Regions from separate parts of the Terrabacter sp. C0L_2 genome, predicted to be linked through region 3. Evidence: predicted binding sites of a transcription regulator. Region 3 holds the regulator's gene; each other region holds the start of a gene.
What was found. Region 3 encodes LexA, which represses DNA repair genes until DNA is damaged. Its sites were predicted from a motif close to TCGAACANNTGTTCGA; they were not measured.
Positions count from the first base shown of each region.

Region 1: the regulator LexA is predicted to act here: its motif matches at 3,396-3,411, upstream of U5C87_RS16475 (DUF6504 family protein).
Region 2: the regulator LexA is predicted to act here: its motif matches at 4,424-4,439, upstream of U5C87_RS18050 (alpha-ketoglutarate-dependent dioxygenase AlkB).
Region 4: the regulator LexA is predicted to act here: its motif matches at 3,878-3,893, upstream of ruvC (crossover junction endodeoxyribonuclease RuvC).

Region 1 is NZ_CP143557.1:3,579,194-3,586,423, reverse strand. It holds gene U5C87_RS16500 (polyprenyl synthetase family protein) at 1-421, opposite strand, end outside; gene metF (methylenetetrahydrofolate reductase [NAD(P)H]) at 516-1,424, shown strand; gene U5C87_RS16490 (hypothetical protein) at 1,549-1,944, opposite strand; gene U5C87_RS16485 (hypothetical protein) at 1,941-2,105, opposite strand; gene U5C87_RS16480 (DUF4126 domain-containing protein) at 2,244-2,957, opposite strand; gene U5C87_RS16475 (DUF6504 family protein) at 3,455-3,889, shown strand; gene U5C87_RS16470 (SAV_6107 family HEPN domain-containing protein) at 3,929-4,378, shown strand; gene U5C87_RS16465 (DNA polymerase III subunit alpha) at 4,603-7,230, shown strand, end outside.
Region 2 is NZ_CP143557.1:3,867,939-3,875,168, forward strand. It holds gene U5C87_RS18020 (metal ABC transporter substrate-binding protein) at 1-329, shown strand, start outside; gene U5C87_RS18025 (metal ABC transporter ATP-binding protein) at 326-1,168, shown strand; gene U5C87_RS18030 (metal ABC transporter permease) at 1,165-2,238, shown strand; gene U5C87_RS18035 (Fur family transcriptional regulator) at 2,235-2,654, shown strand; gene U5C87_RS18040 (isoprenyl transferase) at 2,776-3,555, opposite strand; gene recO (DNA repair protein RecO) at 3,612-4,340, opposite strand; gene U5C87_RS18050 (alpha-ketoglutarate-dependent dioxygenase AlkB) at 4,462-5,112, shown strand; gene U5C87_RS18055 (maleylpyruvate isomerase family mycothiol-dependent enzyme) at 5,127-5,942, shown strand; gene U5C87_RS18060 (hypothetical protein) at 5,964-7,230, opposite strand, start outside.
Region 3 is NZ_CP143557.1:2,721,140-2,728,369, reverse strand. It holds gene U5C87_RS12530 (alpha/beta hydrolase) at 1-1,120, opposite strand, end outside; gene U5C87_RS12525 (hypothetical protein) at 1,141-1,443, opposite strand; gene U5C87_RS12520 (LysM peptidoglycan-binding domain-containing protein) at 1,772-2,194, opposite strand; gene lexA (transcriptional repressor LexA) at 2,433-3,158, shown strand; gene U5C87_RS12510 (hypothetical protein) at 3,170-4,066, shown strand; gene U5C87_RS12505 (Sir2 family NAD-dependent protein deacetylase) at 4,097-5,065, opposite strand; gene U5C87_RS12500 (LysR family transcriptional regulator) at 5,203-6,150, shown strand; gene U5C87_RS12495 (peroxidase-related enzyme) at 6,212-6,793, shown strand; gene U5C87_RS12490 (gamma-glutamyltransferase) at 6,790-7,230, shown strand, end outside.
Region 4 is NZ_CP143557.1:3,300,951-3,308,180, forward strand. It holds gene secD (protein translocase subunit SecD) at 1-841, opposite strand, end outside; gene yajC (preprotein translocase subunit YajC) at 849-1,217, opposite strand; gene ruvB (Holliday junction branch migration DNA helicase RuvB) at 1,451-2,581, opposite strand; gene ruvA (Holliday junction branch migration protein RuvA) at 2,578-3,180, opposite strand; gene ruvC (crossover junction endodeoxyribonuclease RuvC) at 3,177-3,842, opposite strand; gene U5C87_RS15090 (YebC/PmpR family DNA-binding transcriptional regulator) at 3,984-4,745, opposite strand; gene pdxT (pyridoxal 5'-phosphate synthase glutaminase subunit PdxT) at 4,742-5,398, opposite strand; gene kynU (kynureninase) at 5,637-6,890, shown strand; gene pdxS (pyridoxal 5'-phosphate synthase lyase subunit PdxS) at 7,124-7,230, opposite strand, start outside.

The sequences.
Region 1 (7,230 bases), 860 kb from region 3:
GGTCACCGGCGAGGATCGCGGTGCCCTCGCCGAACCGGTCGGCGTCGCCCGCCCAGCCACGCTGCTGGTGCAGCGAGGCGACGGCACGGTGCGCGGACGGCATACCGCGTCGGATGTCGCTGCGGTCCATGACGTCGTCGTGGAGCAGCGCCGCGCCCTGGAAGAACTCCATGCTCGCCGCGAGGCGCACGAGCGCGTCGGAGTCGGCGCCGCCGGCGGCGCGGTAGCCCCAGTAGAGGAAGCCGGCGCGCAGGCCCTTGCCGCCGGTCAGCAGGCCGGACACGGCCGACACGAGCGGAGCGGTCTCCTCGCCGATGGCGGCCAGCGACTGCGTGGCCCCGGCGATCTGCCCGTCGATCGCCTGCTGCACCCGACGGCGCAGCACGTCGAGGTCGGTGGGGGTCTGCACGGGGTCCTCCATCGAGTCGCGGGAATCGTGGTCAGCCTACGCGGCGCGCCGGCCGCCCCGTGAACAGCCCACGCACCGTGGACGCGCTCGGCCTAGGGTGTGCGGCATGGCACACGGCACGGCATCCTCGATGGCGCGGGCGGAGCGGTTCACGCGGTCCATCCCGGCGATGATCGAGGCCGACACCCCGACCTTCAGCTTCGAGTTCTTCCCGCCCAAGGACGACGCGTCCGAGGCGCAGCTCTGGGACGCCATCCGCCGTCTCGAGAAGGTGTCCCCGAGCTTCGTGTCGATCACCTACGGCGCCGGGGGAGGCACCCGCGACCGCACGGTGCGCCTGACCCAGCGGGTGCTCGAGGAGACGTCGCTGACGCCGATGGCGCACCTGACGTGCGTCGGCCACTCCGTCGCCGAGCTGCGCGGCATCGTCGGGTCGTATGCCGCCGCCGGGGTCCGCAACATCCTGGCCCTGCGCGGTGACCCGCAGGGCGGCCTCGGGCAGCCGTGGGTCGCCCACCCCGAGGGCCTCGACCACGCCGACGAGCTGGTCTCCCTCGTGCGCAGCCTCGGTGACTTCACCGTGGGCGTCGCGGCCTTCCCCGACGGTCACCCCGAGTCGGGCGACATCAGCGAGGACGCCGAGACCCTCGTGCGCAAGGAGCGCGCGGGCGCGGAGTTCGCCATCACGCAGATGGTCTTCGACGTCGACAACTACCTCCGGCTGCGCGACGAGCTGGCGCGACGCGGCTCCCGGCTGCCGGTGGTCCCGGCGATCATGCCGATCACCAACGCCCGTCAGGTGGTGCGCATGGCCCAGCTCGCCGGCCAGCCGATGCCGACGTCGGTCACCGAGCGCCTCGAGCGCCACGGCGACGACGCCGCCGGCGTGCGCGCCGAGGGGATGGCCATCGCGACGGAGTCCTCGCGACGCCTGCTCGACGAGGGCGCACCGGGCATCCACTTCATCACGATGAACCGCTCGTCGGCGACGCTCGAGGTCTTCGGCAACCTCTGACCCGAGGCAGGGTGAGAGCCGAGGACGACCGGCCCCCAGGGAAGGGCCGGCCGTCCGGTCGGGTGTTGCGTGCCTGGGCTGCTCAGGTGCTCAGGCGCGCTGCTCAGGTGCTCAGGCGCGCTGCTCAGGTGCTCGAGGGCGTGGTCGTCGCCGTGCCGTTCGGGGACGCGGGCACCTCGCCTTGCTGGGACTGCTGGCCCGACTGGCCCGGCTGCCCCTGCGGGCCGTCGCCGTCGTGGTCGCCACCCCGGCCGCCGGGCCCGCCCGACCCGCCGGGGCCGCCCTCCTGGACCGCCGTGACGGTGAAGGACGCGTCCACCTGCACGGTGATGCGGGTGCCGTCGGCCCGCACCATGTGGGCCTCGTAGACGCCGTCCGAGTCGGTCTCGACGCGCTCGATCGTCGCCGTCGGCTCCTTGGCCTTGGCGGCCGCCGTCACCTTGGCTGCGGTGTCGCCCGTGAGCAGCTTCTCGTCCGAGCGCATGGGCTTGCTCGGGTCGGTGTTGCCGTTGCCGTTCATGCCCGGGCCCCGGCACGCTCTCCGACCTGTCCGTAGGCGCCGCTCGTCGCGGTGCCGGTGCTGCCCGTCTCGTCCGCGCTCGCGAGGGCTGCCCCGCCGAGCGCGAGCGCCGACGCGGCCACGATGCCGGCCCCGGCCAGCGCGATGGTCTTGTGCTTCATGCGTTCCACTCCTTCGATGGGCTGGCCTCGTGCCAGCTGTGTCCACCGTCGGTGGCGGCCCTGTGCCGACCCCCTCGTCGGGGTGGGGAGGTCCTGTGAGACCGGGGTCGACCTGTGAGCCCGGTCAGGCCGAGGGCGTCAGGTCTCCTGGTCGAAGGGTTGCTCGAGCCGTTCGTCGGCTCGGGGTGGCGACGGAGGTGTGAGCGGCGGTGGAGGCGGCCCGGTCGGCGCGTCCTGCCCTCGGCGTCCGGACGGCACGGCGATGCCCACGCGTTCGCCCCACGCGTCGTAGCGGCGCTTGTAGCGGCGGATGCGGCCGGCCACCTTGTAGACGAGGAACGCCCCGAGCAGGAGCAGGACCAGCGCGATCGCCGCAGCCCACCACGGGTGGGCGATGGCCAGGGCCGTGACACCGGTGACCGTGACGTCCTCGGTGGTGCTGACGAGGACGTTGCTCGCCGGCTCGGGGGAGGTGTTGACGGCCGCGCGCAGGCCGGCCTTGATGCCGTGCGAGATGAGGGCGGTGACGCCACCGGTCGCGGCGCCGATCGCCGCGTCGAGGCTGGCCGTGTCGTGGCCGATGAGGTAGCCGATGGTGGCCCCGACCGCCGGCCTGACGACCGTGTGCACCGAGTCCCAGACGGAGTCGACGTAGGGGATCTTGTCGGCGAGCATCTCGACCGCGAAGAGGATGCCGGCGCCGATGAGCACGTCGGTGCGCGCCAGGGCGTTGGGGATCTGGCTGAGGTTGAAGATCTTGTCGGCGAGCCCGAGGACGAGCACGACCGCATACGCGTTGATTCCGCTGCCCCACCCGGTGGTGAAGGCCATGGGGATGAGCTCGGCGCCCACGACACTCCTTCGGTCGTGCGCCGGCGGGTGCGCCGGTGCGTCTGCTGCCGGGCCGGACGGCCGAGCACAGGTCCAACGTCCCTGACGCTCCCGCATTCCCGGAGGTCGCGCAACGGGGCGCGCTGCGGGTGCGGCGGACAGTGGGCGGACAGTGGGCGGACAGCGGAACGGGCCCGATCCGTGAGCGGACGGGACCCCTGCACCCCTCCGTTCGCGGACCGAACCCGCGGCTCCACCCTGCCGGTGGGGGCGACGGGCGGACCTGAGCACACGTACTCAGATCCGCCCGTTTCGTGCCATGTGCGTGGACCGTGCGGGTTGGCCCTGCCCGTGGAGCCGCGTCGCGCGGAGCGGCTCCCAGGGTCGTCTCGCCGGGGTTCCGGGCGCGTCCACGCCGTTCTTGACACGGTGTCGGCGGCGGGGGTTAGGGTTGTCGTATCGAACAGGTGTTCGAATAAAGATGTCAGTTCAGTCGTCGGTTGGTTGTCGGACCGCTCGTGTGGGGCGCGGGTGGTTCGGGTCGTGATGTCCGGCCTCGACGGGTCCGAGGGAGACGTGTCGTGGTGCGCAGGTTCAGTGACTCCGTGCAGGTGAGAGTGCGGGAGCAGGAGCAGTCCGGGGTGTCCCGGCAGCCTCCAGGAGGCGAGGCTTCCGGGGTGTCGCCCGAGGCCTTCATCTGGCGTGGTCGTCTCTACGTCGTGCGCGGCGTCCTCGCGCATTGGCGCGAACGACGGGCGTGGTGGCGCGACGCGCTCGACGCCGACGAGGCGCAGGTGCGTCCCGGCGAGACGCTCGTCGCCGCCGCGAGCGAGCAGCACGTCTGGCGGGTCGAGGCGAGCCCGGGCTGGTCGTTCGCCCCCGGGGTCTACGACCTCGCCCACGACGAGCTCCCGCGCGGCGACCACTGGTCGCTCGTCCGGGTCGCCGACTGAGACCACCCGTCAACACGTCCGGAAGAAGAGGAGACCACCGTGACCACCGCCCACTTGCGCCGCCCACCCATCTCGGTCGCCGTGCTCGACCTGCTCGAACGGGCCCGCACGACGCTCGAGTCCGCCTGCCGCACCAGCGAGGCGTCCGAGCGCTACCGCGACGCCCACCTCGGTGCCCTGCGCGCCGCGGCAGCCATCGTCGCGGCCCGCACCGCCCCGACCCCACGAGCGCGGCCCCGCAGCGTCTGGCAGGTGCTGCCCGGCGTCGCGCCCGAGCTGGGGGAGTGGGCCGCCTTCTTCGCCGCCTGCTCGGCCCACCAGTCGGTCATCGACCGCGGCGGCCACCTCAGCGCGCGCGAGGCCGACGACCTGCTGCGCCAGGCCGAGATGTTCCTGGAGATCGTCCAGGACCTGCTCGGGATCCCCCTGACGGTCCCGCTGCCGCAGTCGATCACGCCCGTCTCGAGGGGCCGGGCGACCGGAGGGTGACGACGAGCATGACAACACCCAGCATGACGACTCCCACCACGACGACGGCCAGCACGACGGCCAGCACGACGGCCAGCACGACCGGCTCCTTCGCGAGTCGCCTCACCAGCGCGCCGAGCCGTGCGGCCGGCGCGGCCGGCGCGGCCGGCGCGGCCGGCGCTGCCGGCGCTGTCGGCGGCACGGCCGAGAGCTTCGTGCACCTGCACGTCGCCTCCGGCTACTCCATGCGCTACGGCACGGCCAAACCCCACCAGCTCGTCGAGCGCGCGGCCGCGTTCGGGCAGCCCGCTCTCGCCCTGACCGACCGCGACGGCCTCTACGGGGCGGTCAAGTTCGTCCGTGCCTGCATGGAGCACGACGTCGCCCCGATCCTCGGGGTCGACCTCGCCGTCGGGCCCGAGCAGCCCGAGCGCCACCGGCCTGTCCGCACCCCGGTCCGCGGTGGCGCGCTCGTCGACCCACGACTGCCTCGCGTCACCGTGTTGGCCCGCGGCAGCAGCACCGGTCTCGCTCCGGGCGAGGGATGGGCGGCGCTCTGCCGCCTCGTCACCGCGACACACCTGCGCGGCGAACGCGGCAACCCCGTCACGACCGCGAGCCTCGTCGCCGAGCACGCCGGCGCGTTCGCGACGTCTCCCACGCCCTCGCCCGCCACCTCGCCCACCACGTCGCCCACCACGTCGCCCACCACGTCGCCCACCACGTCGCCCACCACGTCGCCCACCACGTCGCCCACGGCGGCGGCCGGTCGACGCATCGAGCCCGGCGGACGGCATACGCCATCGGTGGCGGACGGTAGGCCCTCCCGTCTCGTCGTGCTCCTCGGTCCCGACTCCGACGTCGGTCGCGCGGTGCTCGCCAAGAGGCGCGACCGTGCGCGGTCGGCCCTCGAGCGCTGGGTGGCCCTGCTCCCGCGCGGCGCCGTCGTCGTAGAGGTCGTGTGCCACGGCGGTCCCGAGCACCAGCCCGGCAGCCTCGGCCAGGCAGCCCGCATGCTCGCGCTCGCCCGCGAGGTCGGCGTGCCGAGCGTCATCACGGCAGCGGTGCGCCACACCGACCCGCAGGACGCCGCCATCGTCGACGTCCTCGACGCCGCCCGCCGGCTCGTCGCCCTCGACGCGCGCCACCTCGACCGCGTCACGACGGCCGGGCACCTGTCACCGACGCCCCTCATGCACGCGCTCGCCCTCGACGTCGTCCAGGTCTCCGGACCCGGTCTCGTCGGCGGTGGGGCGCTCGCCCGCGAGCAGGCGCGCGAGCTGCTCGCCCGCACCACGGCGCTCGCCGCCGAGTGCGTCCAGGACCCACGGGCCGACCTCGGCATCGGCTCGGTGCACCTGCCCGAGCCGGGGGTGCTCGGCATCCGGCCCGGCACCAACCCGCACCGCGTCCTCGCACGCCGCTGCCGCGAGTCCATCCCGGCCCGCTACCCGGGCCGCACCGAGAGCGAGCTCGTCGCCGTCAGCGACCGGCTCGAGGACGAGCTCGGGGTCATCGAGACCCTCGGCTACGCGACCTACTTCCTCACCGTCGCCCAGGTGTGCGACCTCATCCGCGAGATGGGGGTCCGGGTCGCGGCCCGCGGGTCCGGCGCGGGCTCGCTCGTCAACTACCTCCTCGGCATCTCCGGCGTCGACCCGATGCGGCACGGCCTGCTCATGGAGCGCTTCTGCTCGCCGCTGCGGGCCGAGCTGCCCGACATCGACATCGACGTCGAGTCGGCCCGGCGCACCGAGATCTACGAGCGCATCCTCGACCACTTCGGCGGCGACCGCGTCACCTGCGTCTCGATGATGGACACCTACCGGGTGCGCCACGCGATCCGCGACGCCGGCGCGGCGCTGGGTCTGCCGCCGCCCGAGATCGACGCCATGGCCAAGGCCTTCCCGCACATCGCGGCCCGCAACGTGCGCCACGCGCTCGCCGAGCTGCCCGAGCTGCGGGCCAGCGGCCTCGACGTGCCGCGGCTGCAGCTGATGTTCGACATCGTCGAGCGGCTCGATGGGCTGCCGCGGCACATCGCGCTGCACCCGTGCGGGGTCGTGCTCTCCGACTCCGTCCTGCTCGACCGCACCCCGGTCGAGGCGAGCTGGCTCGGCTTCCCGATGAGCCAGTTCGACAAGGACGACGTCGAGGAGATGGGGCTGCTCAAGCTCGACGTCCTCGGCATCCGCATGCAGTCGGCGATGGCCCACGCCGTGGCCGAGGTCGAGCGGGTCGACGGCGACCACGTCGACCTCGACGACGAGTCGCAGGTGCCCTTCGACGACGAGCCGACCTTCGAGCTCGTCCGGTCGACCAAGACCCTCGGCTGCTTCCAGATCGAGAGCCCGGGCCAGCGCGAGCTCATCGGTAAGTTCGGCCCGCGCACCTTCGAGGACCTCATCATCGACATCTCGCTCTTCCGGCCCGGGCCGGTCAAGAGCGACATGATCATCCCGTTCCTCAACGCCCGGCAGGGGTGGAAGGACCCCTCCTACCTCCACCCGACTCTCGTGCCGGCGCTCGAGGAGACCGAGGGCGTCGTCGTCTTCCACGAGCAGGTGCTGATGATCGTCGCCGAGACGACCGGCGTGACCCTCGCCCAGGCCGACGAGGTGCGCCGGGCGCTCGGCACCCCCGACGGCCAGAAGCGCATCGAGGCGTGGTGGCGGCCTGCGGCCCGCGACCGCGGCTACGCCCCCGACGTCGCCGACAAGATCTGGGAGGTGCTCAAGGCCTTCGCCTCGTTCGGCTTCTGCAAGGCCCATGCAGCAGCGTTCGCGCTGCCGACCTACCAGTCGGCGTGGCTCAAGACGCACCACCCGGCCGCCTTCCTCTCCGGGGTGCTCACCCACGACCCCGGGATGTAT
Region 2 (7,230 bases), 1.1 Mb from region 3:
TCGTCACCAGCCACGCCGCCTTCGGCTACCTCGCATCCCGCTACGGTTTCCAGCAGCGCGGCATCACCGGCGTCTCCCCCGAGGCCGAGCCGAGCGCCGCGGCCCTCAAGGCGGTCGGGGACCTCGTCAGGTCCACCGGCGTCACCACGATCTACCAGGAGACCCTCGTGGAGCCGCACTTCGCGGAGACCGTCGCGAGCTCGACGGGCGCCGAGGTCAAGACCCTCGACCCCATCGAAGGCATCACGACGGAGTCGGCCGGCGCCGACTACTTCGAGGTGATGCGGAGCAACCTCTCCACCCTCCGCGTCGGTCAGGAGTGCTCATGAGATCGGCAGCCCTGGTCCCCCTCGACCCGGCAGCGGCCGACGAGGTCGTGAGCCTGCGTGGTGCGAGCTTCGGCTACGGCGACGGAGCCGTCCTCAGTGACGTCGACCTGTCCATCCGCAAGGGCGAGATCGTCGCGATCGTGGGCCCCAACGGCTCGGGCAAGTCGACGCTGATGAAGGGCCTGCTCGGCCTCAACGAACGCGTCGCCGGCACCGTCACGCTCTTCGGCACCGACAGCGCCGACTTCCACGACCGGGCCCGGCTCGGCTACGTGCCCCAACGGCATACGCTCTCGGCCTCTGTCAGGGCCACGGCCGAGGAGATCGTCGCGACCGGACGGCTCCCCCGCATCGGCTGGCTCGGGCGGCTGCGCGCCACCGACCGGCAGATCGTGGCCCGCTCGCTCGACGTCGTCGGCCTGGCCGACCGCGCCGCCACCGAGGTGAGCACGCTCTCCGGCGGCCAGCAGCGACGTGTCCTCATCGCGCGTGCTCTTGCCGGGCAGCCCGAGGTCCTCATCATGGACGAGCCCACCGCGGGCGTCGACGCCGCGAACCAGCACGTGCTCGCCGACGTGCTGGACCGGCTCGTCGAGCGCGACGTCACCATGGTCATCGTCACGCACGAGCTCGGGGCGCTCGAGCGGCTCCTGACGCGCATCGTCGTCGTCGACGGCGGACGCATCCGCTTCGACGGCACACCCGCCGCCTACCTCGCCCAGCGCGCCGACGTGCACCACGACCACGACAGCCACCACCACGACCTCGAGCTCAGCCATCGCGCCTCGCTGGCGCAGGGCCCGCTCGACGCCACCCCGAACGACAGGAGACGACCGTGATCGACCTGCTCTCCGTCGACTTCATGCAGCGGGCGCTCATCGCCGCCCTGCTCGTGGGCACCGTCGCACCGATGGTCGGGATCTTCCTCGTCCAGCGACGGCTCTCGCTCATCGGCGACGGCATGGGCCACGTGGCCCTGGCCGGCGTCGCGATCGGTCTCGTCTCCGGCACCGCGCCGGTGCTGACCGCGCTCGTGGCCGCGGTCATCGCCGCCGTCGTCATCGAGCTGCTCCGCGCCCGGGGCCGCACCAACGGCGACGTCGCCCTGGCCGTCATCTTCTACGGCGGCATCGCCGGCGGCGTCGTCATCATCAGCAAGTCCTCCAGCGGCACGCCGGCGAACCTCATGAAGTACCTCTTCGGGTCGATCCTCACGACCCAGCGCACCGACCTCTATGTCTTCGCGGGTCTGGCGCTGCTCATCTCCCTCACCACCTGGGCCCTGCGCCCGCGCCTCTTCGCGGTGGCCAACGACGAGGAGTACGCCCGCGCCGTCGGCCTGCCGGTGCTGCCGCTCAACATCGTGCTGGCCGTGCTCACCGCGACCACCGTGGTCGTCGCGATGCGGGTGGTCGGGCTGCTCCTCATCAGCGCGCTCATGATCGTGCCCAACGCTGCGAGCCAGCTCGTCGCGAAGTCCTTCAGCGGAGGGCTGCGGTGGGCGATCGCCTTCGGCCTCGTCTCCTCGGTCGGCGGCGTCGCACTGTCGTACCCGCTGGACACGCCGTCGGGCGGCACCATCGTGCTGCTCGCTGTGGCGCTCTTCGTCGTCACCGCGGTCGTCACCGGCGTCATGGCGAGGGTCGGCGGCAGGAGGCACGACGTCGCCGAGACGCACCCGCACGAGCACGGCGCCGAGTGCGGCCACCCCGCCGTCACCCACGGGGACCACGTCGACTACGTCCACGACGGGCACCTGCACGCCGCCCACGAGGGGCACTACGACGAGCACGGCGTGCACCACGCTGGCGTGCCCGAGCCAGCCGGCACGACATCCGGCCCACCCGCCGCGACATCCGGCCCGACGACTGGCCCGACATCCGGCCCGACCACAGGAGCGAGACCATGACGAGCGGCACCAATTCCTCCGCGCCCTCACGCAAGCCGACCCGCCAGCAGGCCGCCGTCGCCGAGCTGCTCGAGCGCTCCGACGACTTCACGTCGGCGCAGACGGTGCACGCGCGGCTGCGCGAGGCAGGTGCCGGGGTCGGCCTGGCCACCGTCTACCGGGCGCTGCAGTCGATGGTCGACGCCGGCACGGTCGACGTGCTGCGCACCGACGACGGCGAGGCCGTCTACCGCGCGTGCTCGACGCACCACCACCACCACCTCGTGTGCCGCAGCTGCGGTCGCACCGTCGAGGTCGAGGGACCTGCGGTCGAGAAGTGGGCCGACAAGGTGGCGAGCGAGCACGGCTACACCGGCGTCACGCACACCCTCGAGATCTTCGGCACCTGTGCCGACTGCACCGCCGCCGACGCCTGACGCCCCCCGCCCTCTCAACCGAACGCCGCGTTCGGTCTCGAAAGCCGTGCTCCAACAGCGCGTTCGAGACCGAACGCGGCGTTCGGTCTGTTCAGGCAGATGAGCGGCGGGTCAGGTGGCGTCAGGGGGTGGGGGTCGGGGTGTCGACCGCGCCGCCGTAGCGGCGGTCGCGCGCGACGTACTCCTCGATCGCGGCCCAGAGGTCACGGCGGTCGTAGTCCGGCCACAGCTGGTTCTGGAAGACCATCTCGGCGTACGCCGACTGCCACAGCAGGAAGTTGCTCGTGCGCTGCTCGCCTGAGCTGCGGACGAAGAGGTCGACGTCCGGCATCGTCGGCTCGTCGAGGTAGCGCTTGATCGTCTTCTCGTCGACCGACCCCGGGCGCAGCCGACCGTCCTTGACGTCGTGGGCGATCCGCTGAACGGCGTCCGCGATCTCGGCGCGTCCGCCGTAGTTGACGCAGAAGTAGAGCGTGAGCCCGGTGTTGTGCTGGGTCAGCTCCTGGGCGACCTCGAGCTCCTTGATGACCGAGCGCCACAGCCGCGGCGCGCGCCCGACCCAGCGCATGCGGACTCCCCACTCGTGCAGCTGGTCGCGGCGCCGACGGATGACGTCGCGGTTGAAGCCCATGAGGAAGCGGACCTCGTCGGGTGAGCGGCGCCAGTTCTCCGTCGAGAAGGCGTACGCCGACAGGTGGGTCACGCCGACGTCGATGGCGCCGGCGACGACGTCGAGGAGCGAGGCCTCCCCCGCCTCGTGACCCTTGGTCCGAGGCAGACCTCGGGCGTTGGCCCAGCGGCCGTTGCCGTCCATGACGATCGCGACGTGCTTGGGCATCAGCTCGGCCGGGATGACCGGGGCCGTCGCGCCGGACGGGTGCGGGAAAGGCTTGGCGTACATGGGTCTCCGGTCGGTCGGGATCGGGTTCGCTTGCGGCTCAGGCGGTCTGGGGCTGCTCAGGCACGCTCGACGAGGCGCAGCGAGCGGAGCCCTCGTTCGATGTGCCACTGGAGGAACGCGGACACCATGCCGTTGCCCTGGCGCCGGTGCCGCTCGTCGCTCGCGTCGGCGACGCCCCAGTCACCGGTGAGCAGTGAGGCGAGCAGCTCGAAGGTCTCCGGTGCGGGCGCGCTCGACCCGGGCGGACGGCATACGGAACAGACGGCGCCACCGGCCTGCACGTTGAACGCGCGGTGCGGACCCGGCGCGCCGCACCTGGCGCAGTCGACGAAGCTCGGCGCCCAGCCGGCGACGGCCAGCGAACGCAGCAGGTAGGCGTCGAGGACGAGGCCGGGGTCGTGGGAGCGCTCGGCGAGCGAGCGGAGCGCCCCGGCGAGCAGGAGGTACTGCTGGGTCTGCGGCTCGTGCTCCTCGGTGAGCTGCAGGGCCGTCTCGAGCATCGAGGTCGCGCACGTGTAGGCCGTGTAGTCGCGCGCGATCGCGTCGCCATAGGGCGCGAGCGTCTCGACCTGTGTCACCGTGTCGAGGTTGCGCCCCTCGTAGCACTGCACGTCGACGACCATGCCGGGCTCGAGCCGGGAGCCGAAGCGCGACTTCGTGCGCCGCACGCCCTTGGCGACGGCGCGGACCCGGCCCCGCGTGCGCGTCAGCATCGTGATGATGCGGTCGGCCTCGCCCAGCTTGTGGGTGCGCAGGACGATCGCCTCGTCACGGTAGAGGGGCATGGACTCATTCTCCCCCTCCGCGCCACCGCCGCCGCACCGCACGCGCCGGTGCGTGACTACGGGACGGGAATCGAGTCCGACAGTCGAACACGCGTTCGACTCCGTGGGCTATCGTGGGGTCATGGACCTCTCTCTCCAGGGTTCGCTCCTCGACCTCACGGACGCGATGACACTGCGCGACGTCGGCGCGGGGAAGACCCGTCACCAGCTGACCCGCGGCGCGTGGGTCGACGTGCGCCCGGGCTGGCTCGCTGCCGGTGACGAGCTCTTCACGGCCTTGCTGCGCGACGTGCCGTGGCACGCCGAGCGCCGCCAGATGTACGACTCGGTCGTCGACGTGCCCCGGCTGACGAAGTTCTACGGGGCCGGCGAGACGCTCCCCCACCCGATGCTCGTCGAGGCCCGTGAGGCGCTGAGCCGCCACTACGCGCCGGAGCTCGGCGAACCCTTCGTCACCGCCGGGTTGTGCCTCTACCGCGACGGACGCGACAGCGTCGCCTGGCACGGCGACCGGATCGGCAGGTCCCGCGACAGCGACACCATGATCGCCATCCTCTCGCTCGGGTCGGCACGCACGCTCGCCCTGCGACCCCGGGACGGTGGCTCCATCCCCGGCTCGACGGCAAAGAGCTTGCGCTATCCCCTCGGGCATGGTGACCTCGTCGTGATGGGCGGCTCGTGCCAGCGGACGTGGGACCATGCGGTCCCGAAGACGTCCGAGCCGATGGGACCGCGCATCTCCGTGCAGTTCCGCGTACCCGGCGTTCGCTGACAGGAGACTCTCGTATGCCGTTCAGCCGCTCAGGTGGCCCCCTGCCCTTCCTCGACCACCTCGCGGCCGACTCGGCGCGCTTCCGGGAGGTCCTCGCGACCGCACCCGCTGACGCGCGCGTCCCCTCGTGCCCCGAGTGGGATGCCGACGACCTGCTGTGGCACCTCGGCGGCGTGCAGTGGTTCTGGGGCGAGATCGCCGAGCGCGGGCTCACCGACGAGGACGAGGTCGACGCGATGAACGACACGCGCGAGGAGCGCCCCTCGGACCGCGCCGGGCTGCTCGCCTTCTTCGACCGCGCGAGCGAGCGACTGCAGCGCCAGCTGGCGGCGCTGCCGCCTCAGACCCCGCTCTGGATGTGGTCCGACGACAAGAGTGCCGGCTACATCCGGCGCCGTCAGGCCCACGAGGCGCTGATCCACCGGCTCGACGCCGAGCTCACCGTCGGCGCGCGCACCCCGATCGACTGCCGGCTCGCGGCCGACGGCATCGACGAGGCGCTGCGCATCATGCGGGGCCACGAGCCCGACCCGGACCTGACGCACGTCCCGGTCTCCACGCCCGTCACCATCGCCACCGTCGATGCCATGCACGCGTGGACCGTGACCCCCGTGCGGATCACCGGCACCTGGAACGGCCGCGAGATCGACGTGCAGCGCTTCCTCGTCAGAGACGGACCGGATGCAGCGGCGACCGCCGAGATCAGCGGGTCAGCCGCCGACATCGACTGCTGGCTGTGGAACCGCCCGACAGAGGGCGAGATCGTCCGCGACGGGGACGCAGCGGCCCTCTCGGCGGTCGACGCGGTGCTCGCCGACTCGATCGACTGATCGCTGCCTCGGTGCCGGGGCTCAGCGCGCGCGGCGTCCGAGCCGCGGCAGCGAGGCGTGCACCATCGCGGCCAGCGCCCCGACGAGGGGGACGAACGCGAACAGGTAGCGCGAACGGCCCTGCAGCACCAACGTGAACGCCGCGATGCCGAGCACGGACGCAGCGACGAGCAGGGTCTCGCGGCGGTACGGCGCGCGGAGCAGCCCCAGCCCGGCCACGAGCAGGACGGCGAGCCACAGTGCCTGGGTGAGGTCGGCGCGCAGCTGGTAGCCGGCGCCCTGGAAGCCGTTGAGGTCGTGGACGATCCCGGTGACGCCCGTCGCCGGCGCGAGGGTGCCGGGCAGCGAGTCCGGCCCCTCGCCCCAGGCCCAGAACATCCCGTCGCCCCAGTTCCACGCCGCCTTGTTGCCGTAGAAGGCGAGGGTGCCCCCGAGGCCGCGCTCGGCCCATCGGTCGCCGAGGAAGTCGGCGGCATACGCCCTCATCTCGTCCGGGGTGCGGCCGGTGACGGCATCGACCATGTCCCGCGAGTAGGCGCCGTAGTTGACGACGCCGCTCGACGCGCGCTGCTCGTCGGCACCCAGGGCCACCCACCACAGGACCGGAGGTGTCACCGAGGGGTCGATGCGCGAGGAGTCGACGCCGGCCACGGTGGCTGCCGCAGTCGAGAGCCCGGTGCCGAGGGCGACGAAGGCCACGGCAGACGCGGCGCAGGCGACGATGACCCCGACCCGCCTGCCGGGGGTGAGGTCGTGGTCGAACATCGCGACGACGGCTGTCAGCACCGCCGCGATGGCGATGACGACCGGCGTCGTCTTGATGGCGTAGGCGATCGACACCGACACGATGGCGAGCAGCCACAGGACCGCCCGGCCGGTGCGCGGACGCGGGGTCAGCGCCCGGACGGCGAGGGCCACTCCCCCCACGACGAACGGCATGGCGTAGAAGTCGGTGTAGGGCACGGCGAGCCAGGGGCTCGTGCCGACGAGCAGCAGCGTCACGAGCTGCGCGACGACGGCAGGCCCGCGGCCCGCAACCTGCACGACGAGGAGGTGCACGGCATACAGCGTCGCGGCCACGCAGATGCCGTTCAGCGGGATGAGGATTGCGTCCGGCGCGAGCGAGAACGCCTGTGCCACAGCGGCGCCCATGCGATCTATGGCGAGCAACGGCAGGTTGTTGGGGTAGAGCGAGAGGTAGTCGTAGTCAGCCGGGCTGAGCGGACGGCCGGCCTGCAGCGCCCGGGCAATGTCCAGCACGACGCGCGCGTCCCACCCGTAGTGGTAG
Region 3 (7,230 bases):
GCGCGTCGTAGCCCATCCACGTCACGATCGCGACGTCCTGCCCCGAGGCGACCGCCCGAGCCGCGGAGCGCATGCGCACGAAGGTGTCGTCGTAGCGGGCCAGGTCGGTGCCGACCATGGTGGACAGGCCGCCGACGAAGGTCACGACGTGCTCGGCACGGTCGACGTCCCCGACCGCGACCGCGGCCCTGACGTGGAGGCTCGTGGTGTCGACGAGCAGGAGGCGCCGCGGCCCTCCGTCGCGACGAGCCAGGACCTCGCGGATGGCCTGGAGGGCGGCGACCTGCTGCTCTGCGAGCTCACGCTCCGGCTGGCTGCCGACCCATCCGCCGGCCAACGACCGGTCGAGGCGCGCCCGCGCGGCCCCCTCGGCCCGCCCGAGCAGCACGAGGTTGGCCTCGTGGCGCGCGGCTGCGGGGACACCGTCGCGGGAGCCCACCCACTCGGGTCGGTCGCGTAGGACGGCGCGGCGCTCCTCGTCGGTCAACGATCGCCACCAGGCGGCCGACGCGAACACCTGGGCACCGACGCCACCGGCGGCCGAGGCGGTCGGCGGCGCCGCCGGCAGCGTGACCGTTCCCGCGGCCCGGGCACCGGCCCCGGACGACGAGGTCGCCCCGCGGGCCGACGAGAGCAGGGCCCGGAACAGGTCGTCGTCGCTCTGGGACGCGACCCGGCGCGCCTGCAGGAGGCAGGAGTGGACCTCGGCGCGCAGCAGCTCGTCGAGCCGGGCGCGGTGCGCCTCCAGGGCGGGGTCACCCAGCGAGGCACGCACAGGGAGGAGGAGCTGCCCGTCGTCGTCGACCCACGCCCCTTCCTCGGCCGCCCGCCTGTCGGCCCGGACCACGAGGTCGATCGCCGACTGCATGCGACCGGCGGCGTGCCCGACGGCGTGACCGGCGACCGCGATGCTCGCGGCCAGCTGCCCGAGGCCGGCGACCACGGTCCCGTAGCGGTCTGCCGCAGCCGAGGACGCCGCGCCCGACCAACGGGAGGTCGCCGATCGGCGCCACAGCACGAGCTCAGCCAGGCCTAGGACCCGCTGACGGCGACCCTCGAGGCCCCTGCTGACGGCTGCCAGGGACTGGGGCCGGCTTGAGCGGATGTCGCGGACGGACATCAGAGGAGCACCCGCGACGCTCACGACCGGACCCCGAAGGAGGCGTGGACGCCCAGCCGTGCCGACTGTTCGACGGCGTCGTAGGTGTCCGCCGCGACGGCCAGCCCGCGCCCGAGCTCCTGCAGGTCCCCGCGGGTCGCAGCCAGCCGCGCCTCCCAGGCCGCAGCGACCTGGTGCAGCCCCGGACCGCACCGGCCGCCGGGCATCGCTGCGGCGATCGGTCTCAGCTCCTCCGCGATCCCGAGGCCTCGCACCTTCAGCAGGACCTCCTCGATGGAGAGGACGTCCTCGCGCAGTGCGGTCGTGTCCACGTCGTAACGCATGCTGTGCTCCTTCCCGAGGACAGCAACGCTAGGTCGCGGCCGGTGAGGTCGTGCGCGTCATCCACAGGGTCGGCCGCCCATGCGTGCGGATGACTGCAGACGACCATCGGCGGTGTCGACCGGACGGGATCGGCTGCGCCGCAAGGGCGCCGGGAACAGCAGAACGCCGCACCCCGATGAGGGGTGCGGCGTCCGGGCAGGAGCGACGGGGTCGAAGCGCCGCTCGCGCCAGCCGCTGAAGGTGGAGCCAACGCGGCAGATCGGGTGGGGGCGGTCGACGCGCGGCCGGGACACGGCATACGCGATCGGCCCCGAGGGGCACGTCAGGTCAGCGTGCGGGGATGACGAGCTGCTGTCCCGCGTGGATCGCCGCGGTGCTCAGGCTGTTGGCGAGCTGGAGCTCGACAACCCCGTCGGCGACGGCGAGCTCGGGCAGCTCACGGGCGGCGATCCCGGAGAGGGTCTGGCCCGACTGAACCGTCACCGTGCGCGGCTCACCGGAGGCGGACGCGAGCTGACCCGCCAGGCCGACACCGAGGACCGAGACGACCCCGGCGACGAGCAGGGACACGACGAGGCGGCCGAACCGGGTCAGCCTCAGGGGCGGCTGGGTGGCCCGCACCGCCCGCGCCTCCCGGACCGCCTCGGCTCCGGTGGGCACGAGGACGAGCCGGGGTCGGCGGGTCGACCGGGACCCGTCGGGCCCTTCGGTGTGCTGCTGGCGAACGGCCTCGAGGACGATGGCGCTCATGGTGACCTCCCCTTGCTCCTGAACTTGCGAACACATGTTCGATAGAACGTCTGTACGAGTTGTAGCACGTATGTTCGATGAAGTCGAGACACGCATCGAACAGGTGTTTGGCAACTGTGTTCGAACTCCGTAGTCTTTCCTCACACCACAGACCTCACCAGCCACCACTGACACTGGCCCCTCACCAGCGTCACTCCACGGGCCGGCGGGGCCTCGAAGACCCGACGAAGGGGACACCATGGGCGTGACCGAGCTTCCCGATCGCGAGACCGGCGACGGCCTGACCGTCCGCCAGCGGCGGGTGCTCGAGGTCATCCGCAACTCCGTCGACCGCCGCGGCTACCCGCCGAGCATGCGGGAGATCGGTGACGCGGTCGGCCTGGCCAGCCCGTCGAGCGTCTCCCACCAGCTCAACGCGCTCGTCGCCAAGGGCTACCTGCGACGCGACCCCAACCGGCCACGCGCCCTCGAGGTCGTCTCCCCCGACGCCAAGGCGGAGGAGCTCGGCTACCGCGCCGGCGACGCCACGCCGCCGCGGCCCCGGGGCGACCAGTACGACACCGAGACGGACTCGGGTGACGCGCGCCCGCAGGCCTCCTACGTCCCCGTCCTCGGACAGATCGCGGCAGGCGTGCCGATCACGGCAGAGGAGGTCGTCGAGGACGTCTTCCCCCTGCCCAAGCAGCTCGTCGGCGAGGGCGACCTCTTCCTGCTCAAGGTCAACGGCGACTCGATGGTCGGCGCGGCGATCTGCGACGGCGACTGGGTCGTCGTGCGCCAGCAGCAGCACGCCGACAACGGCGACGTCGTCGCGGCCATGCTCGATAACGAGGCGACCGTCAAGACGTTCAAGCGCAAGGACGGCCACGTGTGGCTCATGCCGCACAACGACGACTTCTCCCCCATCGACGGTGACCACGCCACGATCCTCGGCAAGGTCACCGCGGTCCTGCGCCGCATCTGAGGCCCGGACCGGTGACCTCGTCGCGCACGCGGGACGTCGTCCTCACCTACCGCTACCTGCGTGGGGCGATGATCGCGCTGCTGCTCATGCTGCTGCTCTCCGTCGGCTACCAGTGGTGGTGGGAGACGGGCCACTCGTGCTGGCTCGGGTCGATCAGTGCGTACTACTACACGCCCGCGCGCGCCGTCTTCGTCGGGTCGCTGTGCGCCCTGGGCGCCAGCCTCATCGCCTACAAGGGTCACTCCCCCGAGGAGGACGTGCTGCTGGGTTTCTCGGGCCTCATGGCCTTCGTCGTCGCCCTCGTCCCGACCGTGCCCGACGGCCGCTGCGGGCCCAACGCCTACAGCCAGACGCCGGCCGAGATCGCGGCGGCCGTGCGCAACAACGTCTGGTCCCTCATCGTCGTGGCGGTCCTCGCGGCCGGGGTGACCGCCTGGCTCAAGCGCGGCGCGATGACGCGTGACCCGGCCGAACGACCGACTGCGAGGTCGGTCGTGGCCATGGTCGTCTGCGGCGCGGTCCTGCTGGGCGAGCTCGTCCTCTTCCTCGTGCTGCGCGACCGGTTCATCGCCCTGAGCCACGGCGTCGCAGCGGGCACGATGGTGGCGGGAGTCATCGCCGTCATGGTGCTGAGCGCCGCCCGCGCCGAGGACCGGCACCGCGGCGCCGACGAGGCCGCCGTCTACAAACGCATCTACATCGCCATCGCGGTGGCCCTCGCCGTGGCCCTCGGCGTGACGGTCCTCGCGGCCCTGACGGTGAACGGCTTCGACCACCTCGTGCTCATCTCCGAGGTCATCATCATCGTCCTGTTCTGCACCTACTGGGGCGTGCAGACGAAGGAGCTGTGGGACCTGCGCGCCATCGATGGCGCCGAGGCCCGGTCGGCCCGGTCCGTGGCCGAGTAGTCCTCGGCGACAGGGCAGCCCGGCCGCCGGTCAGTGGCCGAGAGCGCCGCGCAGGTCCTCGAGCGTCGGACCGAGCGGCGCATGCAGGCGCAGCGTCGCCTCGGCATCGCCCCGGGTCGCCGACCGCGTGACGATGGCGACGGGCACGTCCCGCTGGTGCGCGCGCCGGACGAAGCGGTAGCCGCTCATGACCGACAGCGACGACCCGAGCACGAGCACGGCGCCAGCCCCCTCGACGAGCGAGAAGCACTGCTCCACCACGGCTTTCGGCACCGACTCACCGAAGAAGACGACGTCGGGCTTGACCGTGTCGTTGCCGCACACGAGACAGCGCGGAGCGTGGAAGGACGCGACGAGCGAGTCCGCGAGCACGATGTCACCGTCGGGCCGAACCTGCTCTCCCCACTGCGAACCCACCGACTGCGCGGCCTCGGCGAAGCGCTCCATGAAGCCGGGGTTGGCCTCGGTCATCCTCTCGTGCAGGCCGACTCGCGTCGTGTACTCGCCGCATGTGAGGCAGACGGCTCGGTCGAGCGACCCGTGCAGCTCGATGACGTCGGTGGCCCCGGAGGCCTGGTGGAGGCCGTCGACGTTCTGCGTGATGATGGGCCCGACGTAGCCGGCGCGCTGCAGGTCGGTGACGACGCGGTGTCCCTCGTTGGGCTCGGCCGCGTTGAAGCGCTGCCACCCGATGTAGCTGCGCGCCCAGTAGCGCCGGCGCGCCTCGCCGGACCCGGCGAACTCGCCGTAGGTCATGGGCTCGACGCGGCGGGTCCCGTCCGGCCCTCGGTAGTCGGGGATGCCCGACTCCGTCGAGAGCCCCGCGCCGGAGAGCACGACGACCCCGCCGGCGCTGACGAGGTCGACGAGGTCGTCGAACGTGCCGAGGTCGTGCGTCTCGAGCGGCAGGGTGCGTGACGTCGACAGCCGGGTCGTGGCCGTCACCGTGGGACCCGTCGCGGGCGTCGCCTCCTGCGGTATGCCGTTCGCCTGGTGCACCCGGTCAGCCTACGTCGGTCTTCGCGTCCCCCCGGCCACCCGTCGAGGGTCTGCGGGCGCGGTGCCGCCCAGTCGGTCACGCGAACGCCGTGCACGCAATCTCACAGATTGCATAATCATCGGTTATGATCGGGGACATGATCGATGCTGCCGGCCTGCGGGTCATGAAGGCCATTGCCGACGAGGGAAGCTTCACGAGCGCCGCCAACGCGCTGGGCTTCACCCAGCCGGCCATCTCGCAGATGGTCCGACGCCTCGAGCAGCGCACCGGGACGGTCCTCGTCGAGCGCTACGGCCGCCAGGTCCGGCTCACCGAGGCCGGCCAGGTGCTCGCACGCCACGCCGTCGGCGTCCTCGCCGCGCTCGACGCGGCCGAGGAGGAGATCACGGCCATCGCCGGGCTGCGCGCCGGCCGCGTTCGGCTCCAGGCCTTCCCCAGCTCGTCGGCCACGCTCGTGCCCCGCACGCTCGCCATCCTCAAGGCCCGCCACCCCGACATCACCGTCACCTTCACGGAGGCCGAGCCGCCCGAGTCGCTGGCCGCCCTGCGGAGAGGGGACTGCGACGTCGCCGTGGCTTTCGCCTACGAGGGCGGTGACCTCGGCGAGCTCGAGGAGGACCTCTCCCTGCTCGTCACGCGTCGCCTCATGGACGACGAGGTGCGGCTCGTCGTGCCGCGCTCACACGCTCACGCCGGCGACGAGGCCGCCACGCTCTCCGACTTCTCGGGCGAGGAGTGGATCGCCGGCTGTCCGCGCTGCCGCGGGCACCTGCTCTCCCTCGCCGACACCGCCGGCTTCCGCCCCAACGTCGCCTTCGAGACCGAGGACTACGTCGCCCAGCTCGGGCTCGTGACCGCCGGCCTCGGCGTCGCGCTCGTGCCCGACCTCATCCTCAACGCCGCCAAGCACGACGAGGTGGCCACCCTGCCGCTCGCCCCCGCGTCGCGCCGCCAGATCCTCGCCGTGACGACGCCCGACCTCCTGCGGGTCCCTGCCGTCGCCGCGGCGCTCGACGCGCTGTGCGAGGCCGCCGGCGCCGACCCCAAGGTCTCCCCCGCCCAGCTCGTCAGCGCCAAGGGCTGACCGCCGTCCGGCGCCGGGCGCGCCACGGGCGCGGAGGCCGCACCCGGCATACGGTGGCCTCATGGGTGACCGCAAGCGAATCTCCTACCTGCCCGTGCCCGAGCGCGACGACGTCCCGGAGGGCGTGAGTCGCCTCTGGGACAAGGCGCAGGAGGCGTTCGGCTTCGTGCCCAACGTGTTCCGCACCCAGGCGGTCAACGGCGAGCAGTTCCTCGCCTGGTGGGGCTACTTCAACCTCCTCGTCAACAAGGACGGGCACCTGAGCAGCGCCGACCGCGAGCTGCTGGCCGTCGTGGTCAGCAGCGTCAACCGGTGCACGTACTGCGAGGTGAGCCACGGGGCAGCCCTGCGGGAGCACTCCGGAGACGAGGTCACGTCCGACCTCGTGGCCTCCAACTGGCGCCAGGCGGGGCTCGCCGAGAGGGAGTACGCGATGGCCTCCTACGCCGAGAAGCTGACGCTGCGCCCCGCCGAGGTCACCGAGTCCGACCTCGAGCCGCTGCGCGCGGTCGGCCTGGACGACCACGAGATCGTCGAGCTCGTCCAGGTGGTCGGGATGTTCAACCTCACCAACCGCGTGTCGACCGCGCTCGGCTTCGTGCCCAACCCGGAGTACCACTCGCTCGGCCGAGCGACCTCATGACCCGGGTCGCGCTGGCCGCGCCCGGCCCGGCCGCCCTGCAGGCCGGCCTCGAAGTGGCCGACGAGGGCGGCAACGCCGTCGATGCGGCGATCGCCGCCTCCCTCGCCGCCATGAGCACGGAGCCCGGCGTCGTCAGCCTCATGGGCGGGGCCTTCGTCAACGTCTGGCTGGCGGGCGCCGACCCGGTCGTCGTCGACGGCAACGTCGAGATGCCCGGACGTGGACTCGATCCGTCCGCCTTCGGGCGCGGCGTGCGACAGGTCCCCACCGACTACGGCGGTGGGGTGACCATCGGCGCGGGGCACGGCGCGGTCGCGAACTCCGGTGCGCTGCAAGCACTCTCACTCGCCCGGGACCGGTACGGGTCGGCGCCGTGGCGACGTCTCGTCGAGCCCTCGGCGCGCGCCTGCCGTGAGGGCTACCGCGTGGGCGCCGCC
Region 4 (7,230 bases), 580 kb from region 3:
GCTGGGCCGGGTCGTCCTTGACGGCGTCGATGGCGCCGGGCTTGCCGCAGTTGAGCGCGACGTACTCCTTGGCGACCTTGGCCGCGGCCGCGTCGGCCTTGACCTTGTCCCAGCCGAGGCCCACGAGGCCGGTGCTGGCCTGGGCCTTGACCGCGGCCTCGGTCTCGGCCGGAGTCGGCGCCGGGGCCGTCTCGGTCGCGGACGGAGCCGGCGTGGTCGCGGTACCGGTCGGAGTGCCGGTGGGCGTGGCGGTCGGGGTGGCCGGCGTGGTGGCGGCTCGCAGCGCGTCGGGGACGACGCCGTTCTGCGCCGTGGCGGACGTCGAGGGGGTCGTGGTCGCCTTCGGCGTGCCGGTGCTCGTCGCCGTGCCCGAGGGCGTGCCCGTGGGGGTGCCGGTCGAGGTGCCGGTCGGCGTGCCGCTCGGGTTGACCTGCGCGGCGTTGGAGTCGAGCGCCTGCACGTAGACCGCGCGGAAGCGCAGCTGCGAGGGCTTCTTCAGCGCGTCGAGCTGCTCGGCGGTCGGCTGGCCGGGGATCGACACGACGATGCTGCGACCGCCCTGGGTCGTGATCTCGGCCTCGGAGACGCCGTTGGCGTCGATGCGCTGGCGGATGATGTCGACGGCCCGGTTGACCTGGCCCTCGCTGATCGTCTCGGTGCCGTTGAGCTGCGGCTGGAGCACGAGCTCCGTGCCGCCCTCGAGGTCGAGGCCGAGGCGCGGAGTCATCGACCCGTCGCCCCACTTGGCGAGGCCGGCGGTCAGTGCGCCGAGGCCGAGGATGACGACGATGAGCGCCAGGAGGCTGCGTCTCGCCGACTTCTTGGTGGAGCTGCGTGCCACGAAACCCTCACTGACCGTTCTGCTGGGAGCCCGGCGTGGTGCCGGGGGCGTCGTCCGACGCGACATCGGTGGCCGTGCTCGCGTTCGTCGCGGTCGTGCCGTCCGTGGCGTCCGTGTCGGCCTGCTTCATCGCGATGGCGCGGCGGTCGATCCGGATCGTGGTGCCCTCGGCGACCTCGAGCCAGGCGCTGGCGTCGTCGAGGTGCTTGACCGTGCCGTAGATCCCCGACGACGTGACGACGCGGTCGCCGACGTTGAGCGCCGAGCTGAAGTCGCGCATCTGCTTCATCCGCTTGTTCTGGGTGAAGAACAGCCAGCCCAGCAGCAGCAGGGGCAGGGCGAAAATCAGCAACGAGAAAGTCCCGTTGTTGTTCATGTCAGCTCAGTCCTTCGTGTCTTCGTCCGGTCGGTGCACATGCGCGCCACGCCCGTCGATCGGGTCGGATGTCGCGTCAACGACCAAGGGCACCGGATGGTGCCGCGGCAGCGGCGATGGTGCCCGCAGGAGTCTACGTGCGCCGGTGCAGTTTGTCAGACCGACTCGGGCCGTTGTGACGCGGGCGCGGGTCACGTTTTGGTCGCACTCGACAGGCCCCGGAGGGGCCCGACTCAGCCGTCGAAACGGGCTCCGCCGGCCTCGTCGATGGGCAGCGTGGCCGTCCACAGCGCCTGCGAGTCTAGCGGCGGGGTGAGCCCGAGGTGCTCCCACGCGAGGCCCGAGGCGGCGCGTCCGCGTGGCGTGCGCACCATGAAGCCCTCGCGCACGAGGTAGGGCTCGGCCACGGTCTCGACGGTGTCGGGCTCCTCCCCCACGGCGACGGCGAGCGTCGACAGGCCGACGGGGCCGCCGTTGAAGCGGCGGCAGAGCGCCTCGAGGACGGCGCGGTCGAGCCGGTCGAGGCCGCGCTCGTCGACGTCGAAGAGCTCGAGGGCCTGGCGCGCTGCCGTGTGCGTGACGCGGTCCTCGCCGTGCACCTGGGCCCAGTCGCGCACCCGGCGCAGCAGCCGGTTGGCGATGCGCGGGGTGCCTCGGGACCGCAGCGCGATCTCGCGGATGCCGTCGTCGTCGGCGTCGAGGCCGAGCAGGCGGGCCGACCGGTGCAGGATCGTCACCAGGTCGGCGGCGGCGTAGTAGTCGAGGTGCCCGGTGAAGCCGAAGCGGTCGCGCAGCGGGGCGGGCAGCAGGCCGGCACGGGTGGTGGCGCCGACGACGGTGAAGGGCGGCAGCTCGAGCGGGATCGCCGTGGCGCCGGGGCCCTTGCCGATGATGACGTCGACACGGAAGTCCTCCATGGCGAGGTAGAGCATCTCCTCGGCCGAGCGGGACATCCGGTGGATCTCGTCGAGGAAGAGCACCTCGCCCTCGGCCAGGGAGGACAGCACCGACGCGAGGTCGCCGGCGTGCTGGATGGCGGGACCGGACGTGATCCGGATGGGCTGCTCGAGCTCACCGGCGACGATCATCGCCAGGGTGGTCTTGCCCAGCCCGGGCGGACCGGACAGAAGGACGTGGTCGGGCGGGGTGCCACGCCGCTTGGCGGCCTTGAGCACGAGCCCGAGCTGGTCGCGCACGCGCGTCTGGCCCGGGAAGTCCTCAAGCCGCTTGGGGCGCAGGGCCGCCTCGACCTGCCGCTCGTCGGTGTCGCCGGCGGCGTCGACGATGCGGGCCGTCGCGTCGAAGGAGCCGTCGTCCCAGACGTCCGGGGCCTGCTCGAGCTCCCACGAGCGGTCGACGCTCATCGGCCGAGCTCCTGCAGGGCCGCGCGCAGCAGCGCGGACACCCCGGCGCCGTCGGCCGCGAGTGGCGCGACCTTGTCGAGGGCGTCGTCGGCCTGACGAGCGGTCCACCCGAGGCCGACGAGCGCCTCCCGGACCTGCTCGCGCCAGGCCTCGCCGGTGTCGAGGTGCACCGCCTCGGAATGGCCGGCCGAGCCCGGCAGCGCGCCGAGCTTGTCCTTGAGCTCGAGGACCATGCGCTCGGCGCCCTTCTTGCCGATGCCGGGCACCTTGGTCAGCGCGACGAGGTCGCCCGTGCCCAGGGCCACGCGCACCGCGTCGGGAGAGTGCACCGCGAGCACCGCGAGGGCGAGCCGCGGACCGACGCCCGAGACGGTCTGGACCGTCTCGAAGACGTGCTTCTCGTCGTCGGTGGCGAAGCCGTAGAGCGTCAGGGAGTCCTCGCGCACGACGAGGCTCGTGGCGAGCTCGGTGGGCTGCCCCAGCCGCACGGACGTCGCCGTGGCGGGGGTGGTGTGGACGAGCATGCCGACCCCGCCGACGCCGACGACGACGGAGTCGAGGCCGACCTTGAGGACGGTGCCGGAGAGCGAGGCGATCATCGGGGCTGGGCTCCAGGGTGCGGGGGTAGCGGTCGGGTGGTCCGGGCGGCGTCGCCGGGCTGGGTGGAGGCGGCACGGAGCCGCTGCACGGGTGGCGCCGCACCCGGGGGCACACGCCGGGGTATGCCGCTCCCCCGGTTGCCGGTGCGCGCGAGCACCTCGAGCCGTGCCTCCTCGAGACGGCTCTGGGTACCCCCGCGCCACACGTGGCAGATCGCGAGCGCGAGCGCGTCGGCGGCGTCGGCGGGCTTGGGTGGCGTGTCGAGTCCGAGCAGCCGGGTCACCATCGTGGTGACCTGCGCCTTGTCGGCCCGACCGCTGCCGCTGACCGCGGCCTTGACCTCGGTCGGGGTGTGCAGGGTGACCGGCAGGCCGAGCCGCTCGGCGATGATCATGACGATCCCCGTGACCTGCGCGGTGCCCATGACGGTGGAGACGTTGGTGTCGGCGAAGACCCGCTCGATGGCGACGGCCTCGGGACGGTGCCGGGCGAACCACTGGCGCATCTCGTCCTCGACCACCACGAGGCGTCGCGGCGTGGGGTCGGTGGACGGGGTGCGGATGACGCCCACCTCGACGAGGGAGAGCTTGCGACCCGGGACGCCGTCGACGACGCCTACGCCGCACCGCGTGAGCCCGGGGTCGACCGCGAGGACGCGCACGGCATACCTCCAGGTCTGTGGGCGGGGCGGACGATCCGAACAGGTGTTCGGGACAACGCTAGCCGCGCTCCCCCGAAAGCACGGGAGGCACGCCGGTCCCGGCGTGCCTCCCGTGCTGCGGCTGGTGCCGTCTGGTGTGGCTCAGTCCTCGTCCTCGTCGAGCTGCGCGAGCACGTCGTCGGGGATGTCGCCGTTGGCGAAGACGTTCTGCACGTCGTCGCTGTCCTCGAGCGCCTCGATGACGCGGATCATCTTGCGCGCACCGTCGAGGTCGAGCGGGACCTGCAGGTTCGGGACGAACGACGCCTCGGCCGACTCGTAGTCGATGCCGGCGTCCTGGATGGCCTTGCGAACCGCGACGAAGTCGGTGGCCTCGGAGATGATCTCCCACGTGTCGCCGTTGTCGTTGACCTCCTCGGCCCCCGCCTCGAGCACGACCTCGAGGATGTCGTCCTCGGAGCCGGCGTCCTTGAGGACAGTGACGACACCCTTGCGGTTGAAGACGTAGGACACCGAGCCCGGGTCGGCGAGCTGGCCGCCGTTGCGGGTCAGGGCCGTGCGCACCTCGGCGGCGGCACGGTTGCGGTTGTCGGTGAGGCACTCGATGAGCACGGCGACGCCGTTGGGGGCGTAGCCCTCGTACATGATCGTCTGCCAGTCGGCCGCGCCCGCCTCGGCACCCGATGCGCGCTTGACCGCGCGGTCGATGTTGTCGTTGGGGACCGAGGTCTTCTTCGCCTTCTGGATGGCGTCGTAGAGCGTCGGGTTGCCCGCGGGGTCGGCGCCGCCCTGGCGGGCCGCGACCTCGATGTTCTTGATGAGCTTGGCGAAGAGCTTGCCGCGCTTGGCGTCCTTGGCCGCCTTCTGGTGCTTCGTGGTGGCCCATTTGGAGTGGCCGCTCATGCAGTGTCCTCGCGTTCCGGTGACTGGCGTGCACCCGACTGCTGGAGTCGGTGCGCTCTGACGATCGAGACGAACTCGGCGTGGATCCGGCGATCGGCCCCCACCTCAGGGTGGAAGGACGTGGCCATGAGGTTGCCCTGCCGGACCGCGACGATCCTACCGGCGGCCGCGCCCTCGCTCACGCGGGCGAGCACCTGGACGTCCGGACCGGCCTGCTCGACCCACGGTGCGCGGATGAAGACGGCGTGCACGGTGCCGGTCGAAGCCGGCGGCGTCGCATCGCTCCACGCGTAGTCGAGGTCCTGCTCGAAGGAGTCGACCTGTCGGCCGAAGGCGTTGCGTCGCACCGTGATGTCGAGCCCGCCGAGGGTCTGCTGGTCGGGCCGGCCGTCGGCGATGCGGTCGGCGAGCATGATCATGCCGGCGCACGAGCCGTAGACCGGCAGCCCCTCGGAGATCCGGCGCACGAGCGGCTCGCGCAGGTCGAAGGCGCGGACGAGCTTGTCCATCACCGTCGACTCGCCGCCGGGGATCACGAGGCCGTCGACCTGCTCGACCTCTGCCGGGCGGCGGACCGTGACGGTCTCGGCCCCGAGGGCGGTCAGTGCCGCGAGGTGCTCGCGCACGTCGCCCTGGACAGCGAGGACCCCGATCCGGGGTCGCCCACCGGCGTCGCCGGTGTCGCTGACGCCGCCCGTCGGGTCGTCGGCCTGCGGCGGCGGGGCGGGACTCGGGGGCGTACCGGTGGTCGTGGTCGTGCTCACCGGCCAAGCCTAGAGCGCCGGCGTCGAGGTCACGGCCACGGGTCGGCGCACCGGGAGCGTCTGGCATACGAGACGGCAGCGGGACCGGCCCTGACGTCGGCGGGACCCGAACGGATACGTTGCGCCCATGACGACGGTGCACACCCATGACGACCTGATCGCCCGCGCTGCGGAGTCCGACGACGCCTCACCCCTGCGCGACGCGCGAGAGCTCTTCTCCCTCCCCGACGACGTCATCTACCTCGACGGCAACTCGCTCGGTGCGCTGCCGAAGGCCGTGCCCGCGGTCGTCGACGACGTGATGCACCGACAGTGGGGCGAGCGGCTGATCCGGTCGTGGAACGAGGCCGACTGGTGGGGCGCGCAGACCCGCGTCGGCGACATCGTGGGGCGGCTCGTCGGTGCCGCACCGGGCCAGGTCGTCGTCACCGACTCGACGTCCGTCAACCTCTTCAAGGCCGTCATCGGCGCGGGACGCCTGCGGCCGGGTCGCACCGTGGTGCTCACCGACCCCGACTCGTTCCCGACCGACCTCTACATGACCGAGTCCGCCGCCGCGCTCGCCGGCCTGGAGGTGCGCCGGGTGCACCCGCGAGACGCGGTCGCGGCGATCGCCGAGGTCGGCGACGCCCTGGCCCTCGCGTCCTACTCGAGCGTCGACTACCGCACGGGCGAGCTGTGGGACCTGCGCGCCGTCACCGAGGCCGCCCACGCGGTCGGCGCGCTCGCGTGCTGGGACCTGTGCCACTCCGCGGGGGTCATCGAGGTCGACCTCGACGCGGGAGGTGCGGACCTGGCGATCGGCTGTGGCTACAAGTACCTCAACGGCGGCCCCGGCGCCCCGGCGTTCCTCTACGTCGCGACCCGCCACCAGGACGACTTCGACCAGCCGCTGACCGGCTGGCAGGGTCACGCCCACCCCTTCGAGATGCGACCCGACTACGAGCCGGCGCCCGGCATCACCCGCGCCCGGGTGGGCACCCCGCCCCTGCTGTCGGTGCTCGCCCTCGAGGCGGCGCTCACGGCATACGACGGCTACTCCCCCGCCGACGTGCGTGCGGCGTCCCTGTCGGTGACGGGCACCTTCATCGAGGCGCTCGACACCCTCGGCGTGGACCTGCCCCTCGCCACGCCGCGCGACCCCGAGCGGCGCGGGTCGCAGGTCTCGCTGCGTCACCCGCAGGCCTTCGCCGTCGTCCAGGCGCTCATCGCCCGCGGCGTCATCGGCGACTTCCGCGAGCCCGACATCATCCGGCTCGGCTTCGCACCGCTCTACGTCACGCACGTCGACGCGGTGCGGGCAGCCGTGCACGTCAAGGAGGTTCTCGACGGACGCGAGTTCGAGCGCCCGGAGTTCGCCGAGCGCGGCGCCGTCACCTGACACGTCGTGCGGCGGATGGTCCTGCGTCCGGTGGGGTGATCACCACAACGGACGCAGGATCATCCGCTGATCGATCCCGGTGGCAGTCGGCGCAGTGCCGCCCCACCAGCACGTCGACGTTGTCGCTTCGCCTGTGCCAGCGCCCACCCCACCCAGGAGGGACGGACGTGCGTATGCCGCCGCGCCCGGTGGGCACGACGGCATACGTCAGCGGGTGGCTGGGTGGCCGGAGGTCACCAACCGCGCTCGGCGAGCCGGTGCGGCTGCGGGATCTCGTCGACGTTGATGCCGACCATCGCCTCGCCGAGGCCGCGGGAGACCTTGGCGATGACGTCGGGGT